DNA from 3 places in the Pantoea sp. X-Soil-ISGK-355 genome. Region 3 is predicted to be linked to each of the others. Evidence: predicted binding sites of a transcription regulator. Region 3 holds the regulator's gene; each other region holds the start of a gene.
The links. Region 3 encodes PurR, which represses purine synthesis genes. Its sites were predicted from a motif close to CANGCAAACGTTTGCNTG; they were not measured.
Positions count from the first base shown of each region.

Region 1: a site for PurR is predicted at 2,686-2,703, ahead of gcvT (glycine cleavage system aminomethyltransferase GcvT). Genes of this name have one in related genera too.
Region 2: a site for PurR is predicted at 1,654-1,671, ahead of AC6I8J_RS18460 (nucleobase:cation symporter-2 family protein). Genes of this name have one in related genera too.

Region 1 covers NZ_AP035971.1:3,319,664-3,323,898, forward strand. Annotated here, with positions in the region: gene gcvP (aminomethyl-transferring glycine dehydrogenase) at 1-1,044, opposite strand, end outside; gene gcvH (glycine cleavage system protein GcvH) at 1,125-1,511, opposite strand; gene gcvT (glycine cleavage system aminomethyltransferase GcvT) at 1,535-2,632, opposite strand; gene ubiI (FAD-dependent 2-octaprenylphenol hydroxylase) at 3,065-4,235, opposite strand, start outside.
Region 2 covers NZ_AP035971.1:3,993,097-3,997,331, forward strand. Annotated here, with positions in the region: gene recG (ATP-dependent DNA helicase RecG) at 1-1,616, shown strand, start outside; gene AC6I8J_RS18460 (nucleobase:cation symporter-2 family protein) at 1,723-3,096, shown strand; gene AC6I8J_RS18465 (AsmA family protein) at 3,215-4,235, shown strand, end outside.
Region 3 covers NZ_AP035971.1:1,832,045-1,836,279, forward strand. Annotated here, with positions in the region: gene punC (purine nucleoside transporter PunC) at 1-199, opposite strand, end outside; gene punR (DNA-binding transcriptional activator PunR) at 307-1,212, shown strand; gene purR (HTH-type transcriptional repressor PurR) at 1,209-2,234, opposite strand; gene cydH (cytochrome bd-I oxidase subunit CydH) at 2,516-2,605, shown strand; gene AC6I8J_RS08450 (C40 family peptidase) at 2,653-3,462, opposite strand; gene AC6I8J_RS08455 (Grx4 family monothiol glutaredoxin) at 3,827-4,162, shown strand; gene rnt (ribonuclease T) at 4,206-4,235, opposite strand, start outside.

The sequences.
Region 1 (4,235 bases), 1.5 Mb from region 3:
ATAGAGACCGGCGATGTTAGCCAGCAGCACCTGCGACGTACAGATGTTGGAGTTGGCCTTTTCACGGCGGATATGTTGTTCACGGGTCTGCATCGCCATACGCAGCGCCGTGTTGCCCGCCGCATCACGTGACACACCGATGATGCGGCCTGGCATAGAGCGTTTATGCTCGTCGCGGCTGGCGAAGAAGGCCGCGTGAGGGCCGCCATAACCCATAGGCACGCCGAAACGCTGAGCGGAACCAAACACAATGTCTGCACCCTGCTTGCCTGGCGCTTCCAGTAATACCAGCGACATGAAGTCTGCCGCCATGCTGACCACCACTTTACGAGCTTTCAGCCCGGCAATCAGCGCGCTGTAATCGTGCGCGTCGCCGGTCGTGCCCACCTGTTGCAGCAGCACACCAAACAGGTCGTCGTGATCGGGCGCTTTGTCGGCGCTGTCGATAATCAGTTCGAAGCCAAATGTCTCTGCACGGGTGCGGACCACATCCAGCGTCTGCGGATGAATATCGTTGGCAATAAAGAATTTATTGGCGTTTTTGAGCTTACTGACGCGCTTTGCCATCGCCATCGCTTCGGCAGCAGCAGTGGCTTCATCCAGCAGTGACGCGGAGGCAATATCCATGCCGGTGAGGTCCAGCGTCAGCTGCTGGAAGTTCAGCAGCGCTTCCAGACGGCCCTGTGAGACCTCGGGCTGATACGGGGTATAGGCGGTGTACCAGCCCGGATTCTCCAGCATATTACGCAGGATGACCGGCGGGGTGATCACCGCGCTGTATCCCATACCGATCCAGGATTTGTAACGCAGATTCTGGCTGGCAATCGCTTTCAGTTCGGCCAGCGCCTGCTGTTCCGTAGCGGCTTCGCCAACCGCTGGCGGGCCTGGCAGCTGAATGTCTGCCGGCACAATCGTGCTGATTAACGCGTCCAGCGAACGGGCACCAATCGCGTCAAGCATCTGCGCCTGCTGCTCAGGTGAAGGACCGATATGGCGCTCAATGAATGCACCGTTGTGTTCAAGCTGGCTGAGAGTCTGAGTCATTAGCAGTAAATCCTGAATCGGGCTGGGGGAACCGGAGAGCAAACATAAATCTGCGGCCTCTGTGTGAGGCCGCCTGACGACTACTCGTCGATGGAGGCTTTGTAAGCATCCGCATCCAGCAGCGTGTCGATTTCAGACGCGTCGCTGGCTTTGATTTTGAATAACCAGCCGCCTTCATAAGGCTCGCTGTTGACCTGCTCCGGTGAGTCAGTCAGTGCTTCGTTGACCGCCACAATCTCACCGCTGATCGGCGCATAGATATCTGAAGCCGCTTTAACGGATTCTGCGACCGCGCACTCTTCACCAGCGGCAAACGTCGCGCCCACTTCCGGCAGATCGACAAACACCATGTCGCCCAGTAACTCCTGCGCATGTTCCGTAATTCCCACGGTGTAACTGCCATCGGCTTCTTTGCGCACCCATTCGTGGCTGTCGCGGTACTTCAACGTATTCGGCACATTGCTCATTGGCCATTTCTCCTGAATAAAATTTACTGGGCGACCGGCTTACCGGCGCGGACAAAAACGGGACGGGTAACCTGAACCGGCATCTGACGGTTACGGATCTCAACGATGGCAGTGCTGCCGATAGAGGCCGGAACACGCGCAAGGGCGATGCTGCAACCCAGCGTTGGTGAGAAAGAACCACTGGTAATGATCCCTTCCTGCAACTGCCCCTGGTCATCGGTGAAACGCACCGGCAGGCCGTTACGCAGCACCCCTTTTTCTGTGAGGATCAGTCCCACCAGCTTTTCGGTGCCGCGTTCACGCTGCAGTTCCAGCGCTTCCCGGCCGATAAAATCGCGGTCAGCGGGTTCCCAGCAGATGGTCCATCCCATGTTGGCGGCCAGCGGTGAAACGCCTTCATCCATCTCCTGACCATAAAGATTCATACCCGCCTCCAGACGCAGCGTGTCGCGCGCGCCAAGGCCAGCAGGTTTTACGCCTGCGGCCAGCAGACGCTGCCAGAAACCGGCCGCCTCCTCTGCAGGCATAGCAATCTCATAGCCCGCTTCGCCGGTATAACCGGTCGTGGCGATAAACAGGTCACCTGACTGCACGCCGAAAAACGGCTTCATGCCAGCGACAGCCTGACGCTGTTCTTCGCTGAACAGCGTCTGAGCTTTCTGCTGCGCCTGCGGCCCCTGCACGGCAATCAGCGCCAGGTCATCACGTTCGGTAAGCGTAATGCCATAGCCCTCTGCGTGTTGGATGATCCAGGCGAGGTCCTTCTCACGGGTGGCAGAGTTCACCACCAGTCTGAAGAACGTTTCGCTCATAAAGTAAACAATCAAATCATCAATGACGCCACCCGATGCATTCAGCATGCCGGTGTAGAGCGCTTTACCCGGCTGCGTCAGTTTTGCCACATCATTTGCCAGCAGGTAGCGCAGGAATTCGCGGGTCCGCTGACCTGTCAGGTCAACAATGGTCATGTGAGAGACATCAAACATACCGGCATCGCTGCGCACCAGATGATGTTCATCCATCTGGGAGCCATAGTGCAGCGGCATCATCCAGCCATGAAAATCCACCATGCGGGCACCGCAGGCCTGATGCTGTTCAAACAGAGGTGTTTGCTGAGTCATAACCATCCTGTGCAGAAGCGGTTGAGTGCAAAAGTGCGCCGGAATTCAGTGCCGACGCAAACGTTCTCTTACGGCTGACGTTACCACCGAATCTGACGATTAACCATAAGCAAACCGGGGTCGAAAGCAGATGCACAGCCTAACCAGAAACGACCACAAACAGGATAAAAAACTGCAATTTTGTGATTAATCGCGCAATAAATGCAGTGATTATAAATATAAGCAGCAAATTTATGCGAGATGGCATTCAGGATGTTAAAAAAATCCCGCAGCTCGCCAGGAGATGAATGAGAAAAAGTAATGCGAATTCAGCCGCAAAATTAGAATAAATCAAACGAAGATCCCTGATGGTGCAGCGTTGCCTTTTGGTGGTGCAGAGGGGTTCAGATATAAAAAAAGCCAGCAGATGCTGGCTTATCAGGAGGCGTGGATTTAGCGTAGCCAGGCGGGCAAATCAATCAGGCCCATCGCCTGCTTCAGCATCATCGGTTTTACCCCTGGCAGGCGATCCGCCAGCTTCAGACCCACGTCGCGCAGCAGTTTCTTCGCCGGATTATTACCAGCGAACATCTCACGGAAGCCCTGCATTCCTGCCAGCATCATGGCGGCACTGTGTTTACGGCTGCGCTCGTAGCGACGCAGATAGAGGTGCTGACCAATATCTTTGCCCTGCTGATGCAGACGCCGAATCTCACCAATCAATTCGGCGGCATCCATAAAGCCAAGGTTAACGCCCTGACCCGCCAGTGGATGAATGGTGTGGGCCGCATCGCCCACCAGTGCCAGACGGTGTGCCGCAAAGTTGCGGGCATAGCGTGCCACCAGCGGAAACGACTTACGCTCGCTCTCCAGCTGGCACAGGCCGAGGCGCATATCAAACGCCACCGAGAGCTGCTGATTGAATAGCGCTTCCGGCATAGTTTCCAGACGACTCGCTTCCTGCGGCGAGAGGGACCAGACGATAGAGCTCAGATGCGGATCCTGCATTGGCAGGAAAGCCAGAATGCCGTCGCCGTGGAACACCTGGCGCGCCACCATGTCATGCGGCTTCTCAGTGCGGACGTTAGCCACTAATGCATGGTGATCGTAATCCCAGAAGGTCAGCGGAATATCGGCTTTATTACGCAGCCAGGAATTGGCACCGTCGGCGGCAATCATTAATCGCGCGCTTAACATGCTGCCATCCTGCAGGGTAATAAAGGCTTCGTTGTCGCCAAATGCCACCTGCTGTAACTGCGAGGGTGCCATCAGCGTTACGTCACTGCAGGCACTGGCGCGTTGCCAGAGCGCGTTATGGATCACCGGGTTTTCGATGATATGGCCCAGATGCGACAGGCCCTGGTGCTGATCATCAAAGGCGATGGCACCGAAACTATCCTTATCCCACACTTCCATGCCGTGATAAGCGCTGGCACGCAGCGAGAGAATGGTCGACCAGACATCCAGCTTCTGCAACAGCCGTTCACTGGCGGCGTTGATCGCCGACACGCGAATGGACGGTGACGCACTCATCGCCAGCGGTGGCTCCGGTGATTTTTCCAGGACGGCGATGCGCAGTCCGCTGCCCTGCAAGCCGCAGGCCACCGCCAGTCCCACCATACCG
Region 2 (4,235 bases), 2.2 Mb from region 3:
CTGAAGGTATCCGACAGGCTACACTGCGTAATCTTACCGATCAGGCGTTGACGCAGCTGGAGAGCTGCCCGATTGCCGAGTTGCTGCCGAAGGAACTGAGCGGCGGCTTGATCAGCCTGCCTGATGCACTGCGCACACTGCATCGTCCGCCGCCCGATCTCCGGCTCAGTGAGCTGGAAAGTGGCCGTCATCCGGCGCAGCGCAGGTTGATTCTGGAAGAGCTGCTGGCGCACAACCTCAGCATGCTGGCGGTACGCGCCGGTGCTCAGCGCTATTACGCGTTACCGATGCCGCCGCGACACAACCTTAGCGATCAGCTGCTGGCCGCGCTGCCCTTCTCACCGACCAATGCGCAGAAACGCGTGGTGGCGGAGATAGAGAAAGATCTGGCCAATGATTTTCCGATGATGCGGCTGGTGCAGGGCGATGTCGGCTCGGGCAAGACACTGGTTGCTGCGCTCTCTGCGCTGAACGTTATCGCCCATGGCAAGCAGGTTGCGCTGATGGCGCCGACCGAACTGCTGGCTGAACAGCACGCCAGTAACTTCCGTCAGTGGTTTGCGCCGCTGGGGATAGAAGTGGGCTGGCTGGCCGGAAAACAGAAAGGCAAAGCCCGCCAGGCCCAGCAGGAAGCGATAGCCAGTGGTCAGGTGGCGATGGTCGTGGGCACACACGCGCTGTTTCAGGAGCAGGTACAGTTTAATGGTCTGGCGCTGGTGATTATTGATGAGCAGCACCGATTCGGCGTCCACCAGCGACTGGCCTTATGGGAAAAAGGCGAGGAACAGGGTTTCCATCCGCATCAGCTGATCATGACCGCCACCCCCATTCCGCGCACCCTGGCGATGACGGCTTATGCCGATCTTGATACCTCAACTATCGATGAGCTGCCGCCGGGACGAACACCGGTGACCACCGTCGCTATCCCCGATACGCGACGCGATGAGATTGTGGCGCGGGTTGAGCATGCCTGCCGCGAGGGCCGTCAGGCCTACTGGGTCTGCACCCTGATTGAAGAGTCCGAATTGCTGGAAGCGCAGGCGGCAGAAGCCAGCTGGGAATCCCTGAAAACGGCGCTTCCCGACTTAAACATCGGACTGGTACATGGCCGGATGAAGCCCGCGGAAAAGCAGGCGGTGATGCAGGCCTTTAAAGCGAATGAGCTGCAGCTGCTGGTGGCGACGACAGTCATCGAGGTCGGCGTTGACGTGCCGAATGCCAGCCTGATGATTATCGAAAACCCGGAGCGGTTAGGGCTGGCGCAGCTGCATCAGCTGCGTGGTCGTGTAGGTCGTGGTGCTATAGCATCGCACTGTGTGCTGCTCTATAAAGCGCCACTGAGCAAGACGGCGCAAAAGCGTCTTCAGGTGCTGCGCGACAGCAATGATGGCTTTGTCATTGCCCAGTTCGATCTGGAGATTCGCGGGCCGGGTGAACTACTGGGCACGCGTCAGACCGGCAACGCCGAATTCAAAGTAGCCGACCTGCTACGTGATGCCGCGATGGTGCCGGAAGTGCAGCGCGTGGCGCGCCACATCCACCAGCACTATCCCGAGCAGGCCAGCGCCCTGATTGAACGCTGGCTGCCAGAGACCACCCGCTATACCAATGTCTGAGTGCGTTCCATTCTGGTACGGCCTTTTTTATCTTCACCGGGCAAACGATTGCTTTTAGCCTGCGGATGATTACAATCGCCACACTATTTTTTGGGAAGAACAGAAGATGTCCACCACTCCTCAGCCAGACCAGCCTTCCGCCACGAAAAGTGAACTGATTTATCGCCTTGAAGATCGTCCACCCCTGCCGCAAACGCTGTTTGCCGCCGGTCAGCACCTGCTAGCCATGTTTGTCGCGGTTATTACGCCTGCGATTCTGATTTGTCAGGCGCTGGGCCTGCCTGCAGAAGATACCCGGCACGTGATCAGCATGTCGCTGTTTGCATCGGGCGTGGCATCACTGCTGCAAATCAAAACCTGGGGACCAGTAGGTTCGGGCCTGCTGTCGATTCAGGGCACCAGCTTCAACTTCGTGACGCCTCTGATTATGGGCGGGATGGCGCTGAAAAATGGCGGCGCTGACGTGCCCACCATGATGGCGGCACTGTTTGGCACGCTGATGGTAGCCTCCTGTACCGAAATGGTGCTGTCGCGCGTATTGCATCTGGCGCGCCGGATCATTACGCCGCTGGTTTCCGGTATCGTGGTGATGATTATTGGCCTGTCGCTGATTCAGGTCGGCCTAACCTCCATTGGCGGTGGTTTCAGTGCGATGAATGACCATACCTTTGGCGCGCCGAAAAATCTGATGCTGGCCGGAGCCGTGCTGCTGGTGATCGTGCTGCTGAACCGACAGAAGAATCCCTACCTGCGCGTCGCCTCTCTGGTGATTGCCATGGCGGTAGGCTATCTGCTGGCCTGGACGATGGGTATGCTGCCTGCGGCAGGTATTCCCGCTGATCAGCCGCTAATCATGGTACCCACCCCGCTCTACTATGGGCTGGGCTTCGACTGGAATCTGCTTATCCCGCTGATGCTGGTATTTATGGTTACCTCTCTGGAGACCATCGGCGATATCACCGCCACCTCGGATGTTTCAGAACAGCCGGTGAGCGGCCCACTCTATATGAAACGTCTGAAAGGTGGGGTGCTGGCGAATGGTCTTAACTCCTTTGTCTCCGCGCTGTTTAATACCTTCCCTAACTCCTGTTTCGGCCAGAACAATGGCGTCATTCAGTTAACCGGCGTAGCCAGCCGCTACGTGGGCTTTGTTGTCGCGCTGATGCTGATTGTGCTGGGGTTGTTCCCGGCGGTCAGTGGTCTGGTTCAGCTCATTCCTGAACCGGTGCTCGGCGGTGCAACCATTGTGATGTTCGGCACCATCGCCGCCTCGGGTGTTCGCATCGTGTCACGCGAGCCGCTTAACCGTCGTGCCATCATGATCATCGCACTATCGCTGGCGGTGGGCCTTGGCGTTTCCCAGCAGCCGCTGATCCTGCAGTTTGCGCCTGACTGGCTGAAAACCCTGCTCTCTTCCGGCATTGCGGCGGGCGGCATTACCGCCATTGTGCTCAACCTGATTTTCCCGCAAGAGAAGTAAGTCCACAGGCAGGCTTCGGCCTGCCTGCTAATTATTCGGATTTACATCCAGGCTGTTGAGCTGTAACGGTAATTCAGGCATAACAACCTCTCACCGGATTTAACTCGGGAAGGATGCTATGAAATTTCTTGGAAAGTTTTTCCTCACCTTACTTTTGCTGCTGCTTTTCACCCTTGTGGTGATCTATGTATTGCTGCAGACACAGTGGGGTGCAGGCTGGTTTAGCCGTTGGGTGAGCGACAAAACCGAATGGCATCTCTCCCTGAGTAAAATTGAACACAATTTCTCTTCTCCCTCTCATATCATTCTGGATGACTTCAGCTTTGGTCATGATGGGCAGCCTGCGGTTCTGGTAGCGAAACGGGTCGATCTCGGTCTGGCTCTGATTCAGTTTAGCGATCCACTGCATTTCAGTAGCCTTGAATTGCGCGACGGGGAAGTGAATCTGGCCAATCTGACGCCAGGCAGTGCGCTACCCATTCAGGCCGATCGCCTGCAGCTCAATAACATGCGTATCGACAGCCCCAACAGCACGTTACCGCTGTTTGCTCAGCAGGTTAATGGCGGCATTCTGCCGTGGAAACCCACATCCCTCAATATGCTGGGTCGCGATGCCCGTTTCCAGATGAGTGCAGGCAGCATGACGCTGAATAAGGTGCCCGCTGAAAACGTCCTGATTCAGGGCAGTGTTTCCCAGAACCGGATGCGCTTTGATAATATTGGTGCCGACCTGGCGCGTGGATCCATGACCGGCAGCGGTGAGCGCGATGCCCAGGGGAACTGGAAAATCAATCAGCTACGACTGAATGATATTCGTCTGCAGACTGCCAGCAGCCTGAAAGATTTCCTGCATCGCCTGCAGGTGGTTCCCTCGATTGCCATTACGCGCCTCGACATGACCGATGCCCGCCTGCAGGGGCCTGACTGGGCGGTGACAGATCTTGACCTGACGCTGAGAAACGTTAACTGGCAGGGCGATGACTGGCAGAGTAATGATGGTTCGCTGGCGCTGAATGCCAGCAATTTTATCAACGGTGGATTCGAGCTTAATGACCCTATCGTTAACCTGGATTTCTCGCCGCAGGGTCTGGCGCTAACGCAGTTCAGTTCACGCTGGGCGAACGGGGTGATTCGGGCTG
Region 3 (4,235 bases):
GGTCGGAGAGCGGTCCCCAGAAAAGCTGACCCACGGCAAAGCCTCCCAGAAAGAGGCTCATACTGGCGCTAATCAGGCCGGGCGAGGTATTAAAGGTGTGCTGCATCGCACCAAAGGCGGGCAGATACATGTCAGTGGCTAAAAATCCGAGCATGCTCAGCAGGGCAAGATAGGGCATAAATCCTTTATTCGACAGCATCTCATTCTCATTTTTGCAGGATAAACGCGGCAGAGTGTAAAAGGTGCGTTTGCCGCTGTGAAACGGTAATATTTGCCGGTTGCTGTTAAAATTTTTGAAGGCAGATTATGTGGTCAGAATATGCATTAGAGGTCGTTGACGCGGTTGCCCGAGGGGGCAGCTTCAGCGCAGCCGCGCAGGAGCTGCATCGGGTACCTTCTGCCATCAGCTATACAGTGCGTCAGCTGGAAAACTGGCTGGCGGTGCCGCTGTTCGAACGCCAGCATCGTGAAGTGGTGCTGACGCCAGCAGGCGAACATTTTGTCCGGGAAGGGCGCAGCGTCATCAAAAAAATGCTTGCTACACGGCGGCAGTGTCAGCAGCTGGCCAATGGCTGGCGCGGGCAGCTCAGCATTGCCGTTGACCGTATCGCCAAACCTCAGCGCACCCGGCAGCTGGTCAAAGATTTCTATCGCCACTTCCCCGATATGGAGCTGATCATCAGCTATGAAGTTTTTAATGGTGTCTGGGATGCGCTGGCCGATGGCCGGGTAGAAGTTGCGATTGGGGCCACCCAGGCAATTCCGGTGGGCGGACGGTTTGCGTTTCGCGATATGGGTACGCTCAACTGGCGCTGCGTGGTCGCGCCCGATCATCCGCTGACGCAGGCGAGCCAGATAGATGACGACACGCTGCGTAGCTGGCCGTCCCTGGTGCTGGAAGATACATCACGCGCACTGCCGCGTCGTATGACATGGACGCTGGATAACCAGCGCAGGCTGGTGGTGCCGGAGTGGCAAACCGGACTGGAATGCGTGCAGGCGGGCTTGTGCGTGGCGATGGTGCCGGGGCATCTGGCCAGGCCACTGCTCGACAGTGGCGAGCTGGTGGAGCTAACGCTTCCGGTAGCATTTCCGGACAGCCCCTGCTGCGTTAGCTGGGCCGAGGATCGCGCATCACCGGCGACAGGCTGGTTGCTCAGCTATCTGGGTGATGCGCAAACGCTTAATCAGGAGTGGTTAAGCGAGGATTAGCGGCGATAGTCGCGGAACGGACCATCGGTCACTGAACGGCGCTCAATCAGCGTCGGATGGACTTCAATCGTTTGTGACACTTCGCGCTTACTGGTGATGCGGTCGAGCAGCATATCCAGCGCCTTCTCACCCAACTGGGCTTTAGGCTGATGCACCGTGGTCAGGGCAGGGGCGAAATAGCGTGCGTTGCGCACATTGTCATAACCGATTACCGAAATATCCTGCGGCACGCGCAGACCCATCTCGTCGGCGGCGCAAATGGCCCCCATCGCCATGATGTCGCCGCCGCAGAAGACGGCGGTCGGGCGCTGCTTTTGCGACAGGATCTGCTGCATCGCCTGATAACCCGACTCTGGCTCAAAGTCACCCTGCACAATCCATTCCGCGCGCGGCTGAATTCCCGCTTCTTCCAGTGCCTTCAGGAAACCGGCATGGCGTCCGCCGCCGGTATTGCGCTCCATCTGACCCGGAATGGCACCGATATCGCGGTGTCCGCGTTCAATCAGATAGCGTCCCGCCAGATAGCCGCCCTGGAAGGCATTATCGAGAACCGTATCGGTAAAGTCGGCGCGCGATTCGCCCCAGTCCATCACCACCATCGGGATATTGCGGTTCTCTTCCAGCATCTGCAGCAGATCGTCCGGATACTCAGAGCACATCACCAGCAGGCCATCGACACGCTTCTGCGCCATCATGCTGAGGTAGGCGCGCTGTTTTTGCAGGTCGTTATGCGCATTACCCAGAATCAGCGTATAGCCTTTATCAAAACAGTGATTTTCAACCGCCTCAATAATTTCAGCGAAATAGGGCGCTTCGCTGGAGGTGGCAAGCAGACCCAGCGTCTTGGTGTGGTTTACTTTCAGACTGCGTGCTACAGCGCTCGGCGAGTAGTGCAATTCTTTAATTGCCTGCCAGACCGCCTCGCGCGTCTCTTCAGCGACAAAGCGGGTTTTATTGATGACGTGCGAAACGGTGGTCGTTGAGACGCCAGCGCGTTTCGCCACATCTTTAATTGTTGCCATGAAAATCGGACTCCAGTGCTTACCTAACTCTATGATAAGCGTAATGTTAAACGTTTGCGTCTGCTCAGGGTTTTTTCCGCAAAAATGCGGCTTTTCTGGCCGGTAAACAGGCTTCTGGCGGAGAAAAAACGCCTCAAAAGATGCGCAAACGGAATCAGGGTTGCACGCGTTGCGCAACAAAGGCGAGATTCTAACAAGGCTGAACGGATAAAACGAGATTTTTACCGGACCCTGTGGGAAAATGCCATATCCCTACAAAGTGTGTGACTAAGGAGCAAACAATGAGTACCGATCTTAAACTGGCGTTAATGACCACTGTCGGCTGTCTGCTGATGATTGTGGCTTTCAGTTTTACCGCCATTCTGCACTAATAAAAAAAGCCGGGATAATCCCGGCTTTTTTCGGACTGTAGTGCTGCTCAGCGAATGGTTTTCGGCGTCATCACCCGACGGGCACCAATATAGTGGCGCTGCCAGTAATCTTCGCCTAATGCACTGATCTGAATATCTTTGCCGGTACGTGGCGACTGAATAAACTTGCCATCGCCCAGGTAAACGCCGACGTGGTCCGCCGTACCGCGACCGTTAATGCGGAAGAAGACCAGATCGCCTTTCTCCAGCGATTCACGCTTAATCGGTGCTGCGTCACGCAGGTGATACATCTCGTTAGCGGTACGCGGGATCTTAAACTTCACCAGATCTTTATAGGCATACCAGACCAGACCGCTGCAATCGAAACCAGTATGTGGTGAGGTGCCGCCCCACTGATACGGTTTACCCAGCTGTCCCATCAGCTTCGTCATCGCGGTTTCTCGCGCTTTCTGGTAGCGCTGACGGTGTGATTTGCTCATTTTAATCGTGCCAGGTTCGCTGGTGGTGACCTCAGCGGTTTTCAGCAGGCGCTGATGACCATAGCGTTTTTTTTCTTTATTTTTTTCTTTGCTTTTGCTGATACGGGCGGTTTTAAGCGAGGTCTTCTTAGCAGGCGTCTGTTTAGCAGTGAGTTCGACTTTTTTCTGTTTTTTCGTTTTGAGTTTTTGAACAGGGCTGAGGCGAGTTTTTTTGGTCACCGTTTTTACCTGGCGACGCTTGCGGCGCTCATCATCGCGCGCACTCTTTTTTTCTGCTTTATGCGTACTGACGTTCACCGGCGTGTGCGGGGAAGCAGCAGCGACGTTGAAAAACAGTTGCGCAAAGGCCAGCATGAAAAGCGTAATGATTAAACGCATAGTCCGTTGATTAGTTAAGTTGTCAGGGCCACTACGCACCGCGACAAAGTTGAGATTAATCTGATCCAGGATCAGTGCCCAGGCCATTCTAGTCCAGTTCTTTTAAAAACTGTAATGCCTTTTAATATTAATCTTTGCAACCCATGCAATCGCGCTGAAAATGAACATTTTCAGCATCTTATCTCAACGAAATTATTACGAATTATTAAACTGTTACCAGCTGTTAATAATCAGGCATTCAGGCGTCCCGAGGCGGAACTTAACAATGATGGCGATTTAATCGGACAGCGGTAAAATCTCGTTTTCAGTCACGCTGCGAAGTCGCTACAATAAACAAACACGAAGTAACGAATTAAGGAAGGCAATTATGAGTACTGTAGAAAAAATTCAGCGCCAGATCGCAGAAAACCCGATCCTGCTGTACATGAAAGGTTCCCCGAAACTGCCAAGCTGCGGTTTCTCTGCACAGGCGGTGCAGGCGCTGTCAGCCTGCGGTGAGCGTTTTGCTTACGTGGATATTCTGCAGAACCCGGACATTCGTGCCGAGATGCCGAAATTCGCTAACTGGCCGACCTTTCCGCAGCTGTGGGTCGATGGTGAGCTGGTTGGTGGATGCGATATCATCGTTGAGATGTTACAACGTGGTGAGCTGCAGACACTGATCAAAGAGACTGCAGAAAAGTTTAAAGAAGCAGAATAAAAAAAGGCCGACATCATGTCGGCCTTTTTCATTGTGGCATCCCTTATGCGGAGGCGCAGGCGTCTGCGTCGCC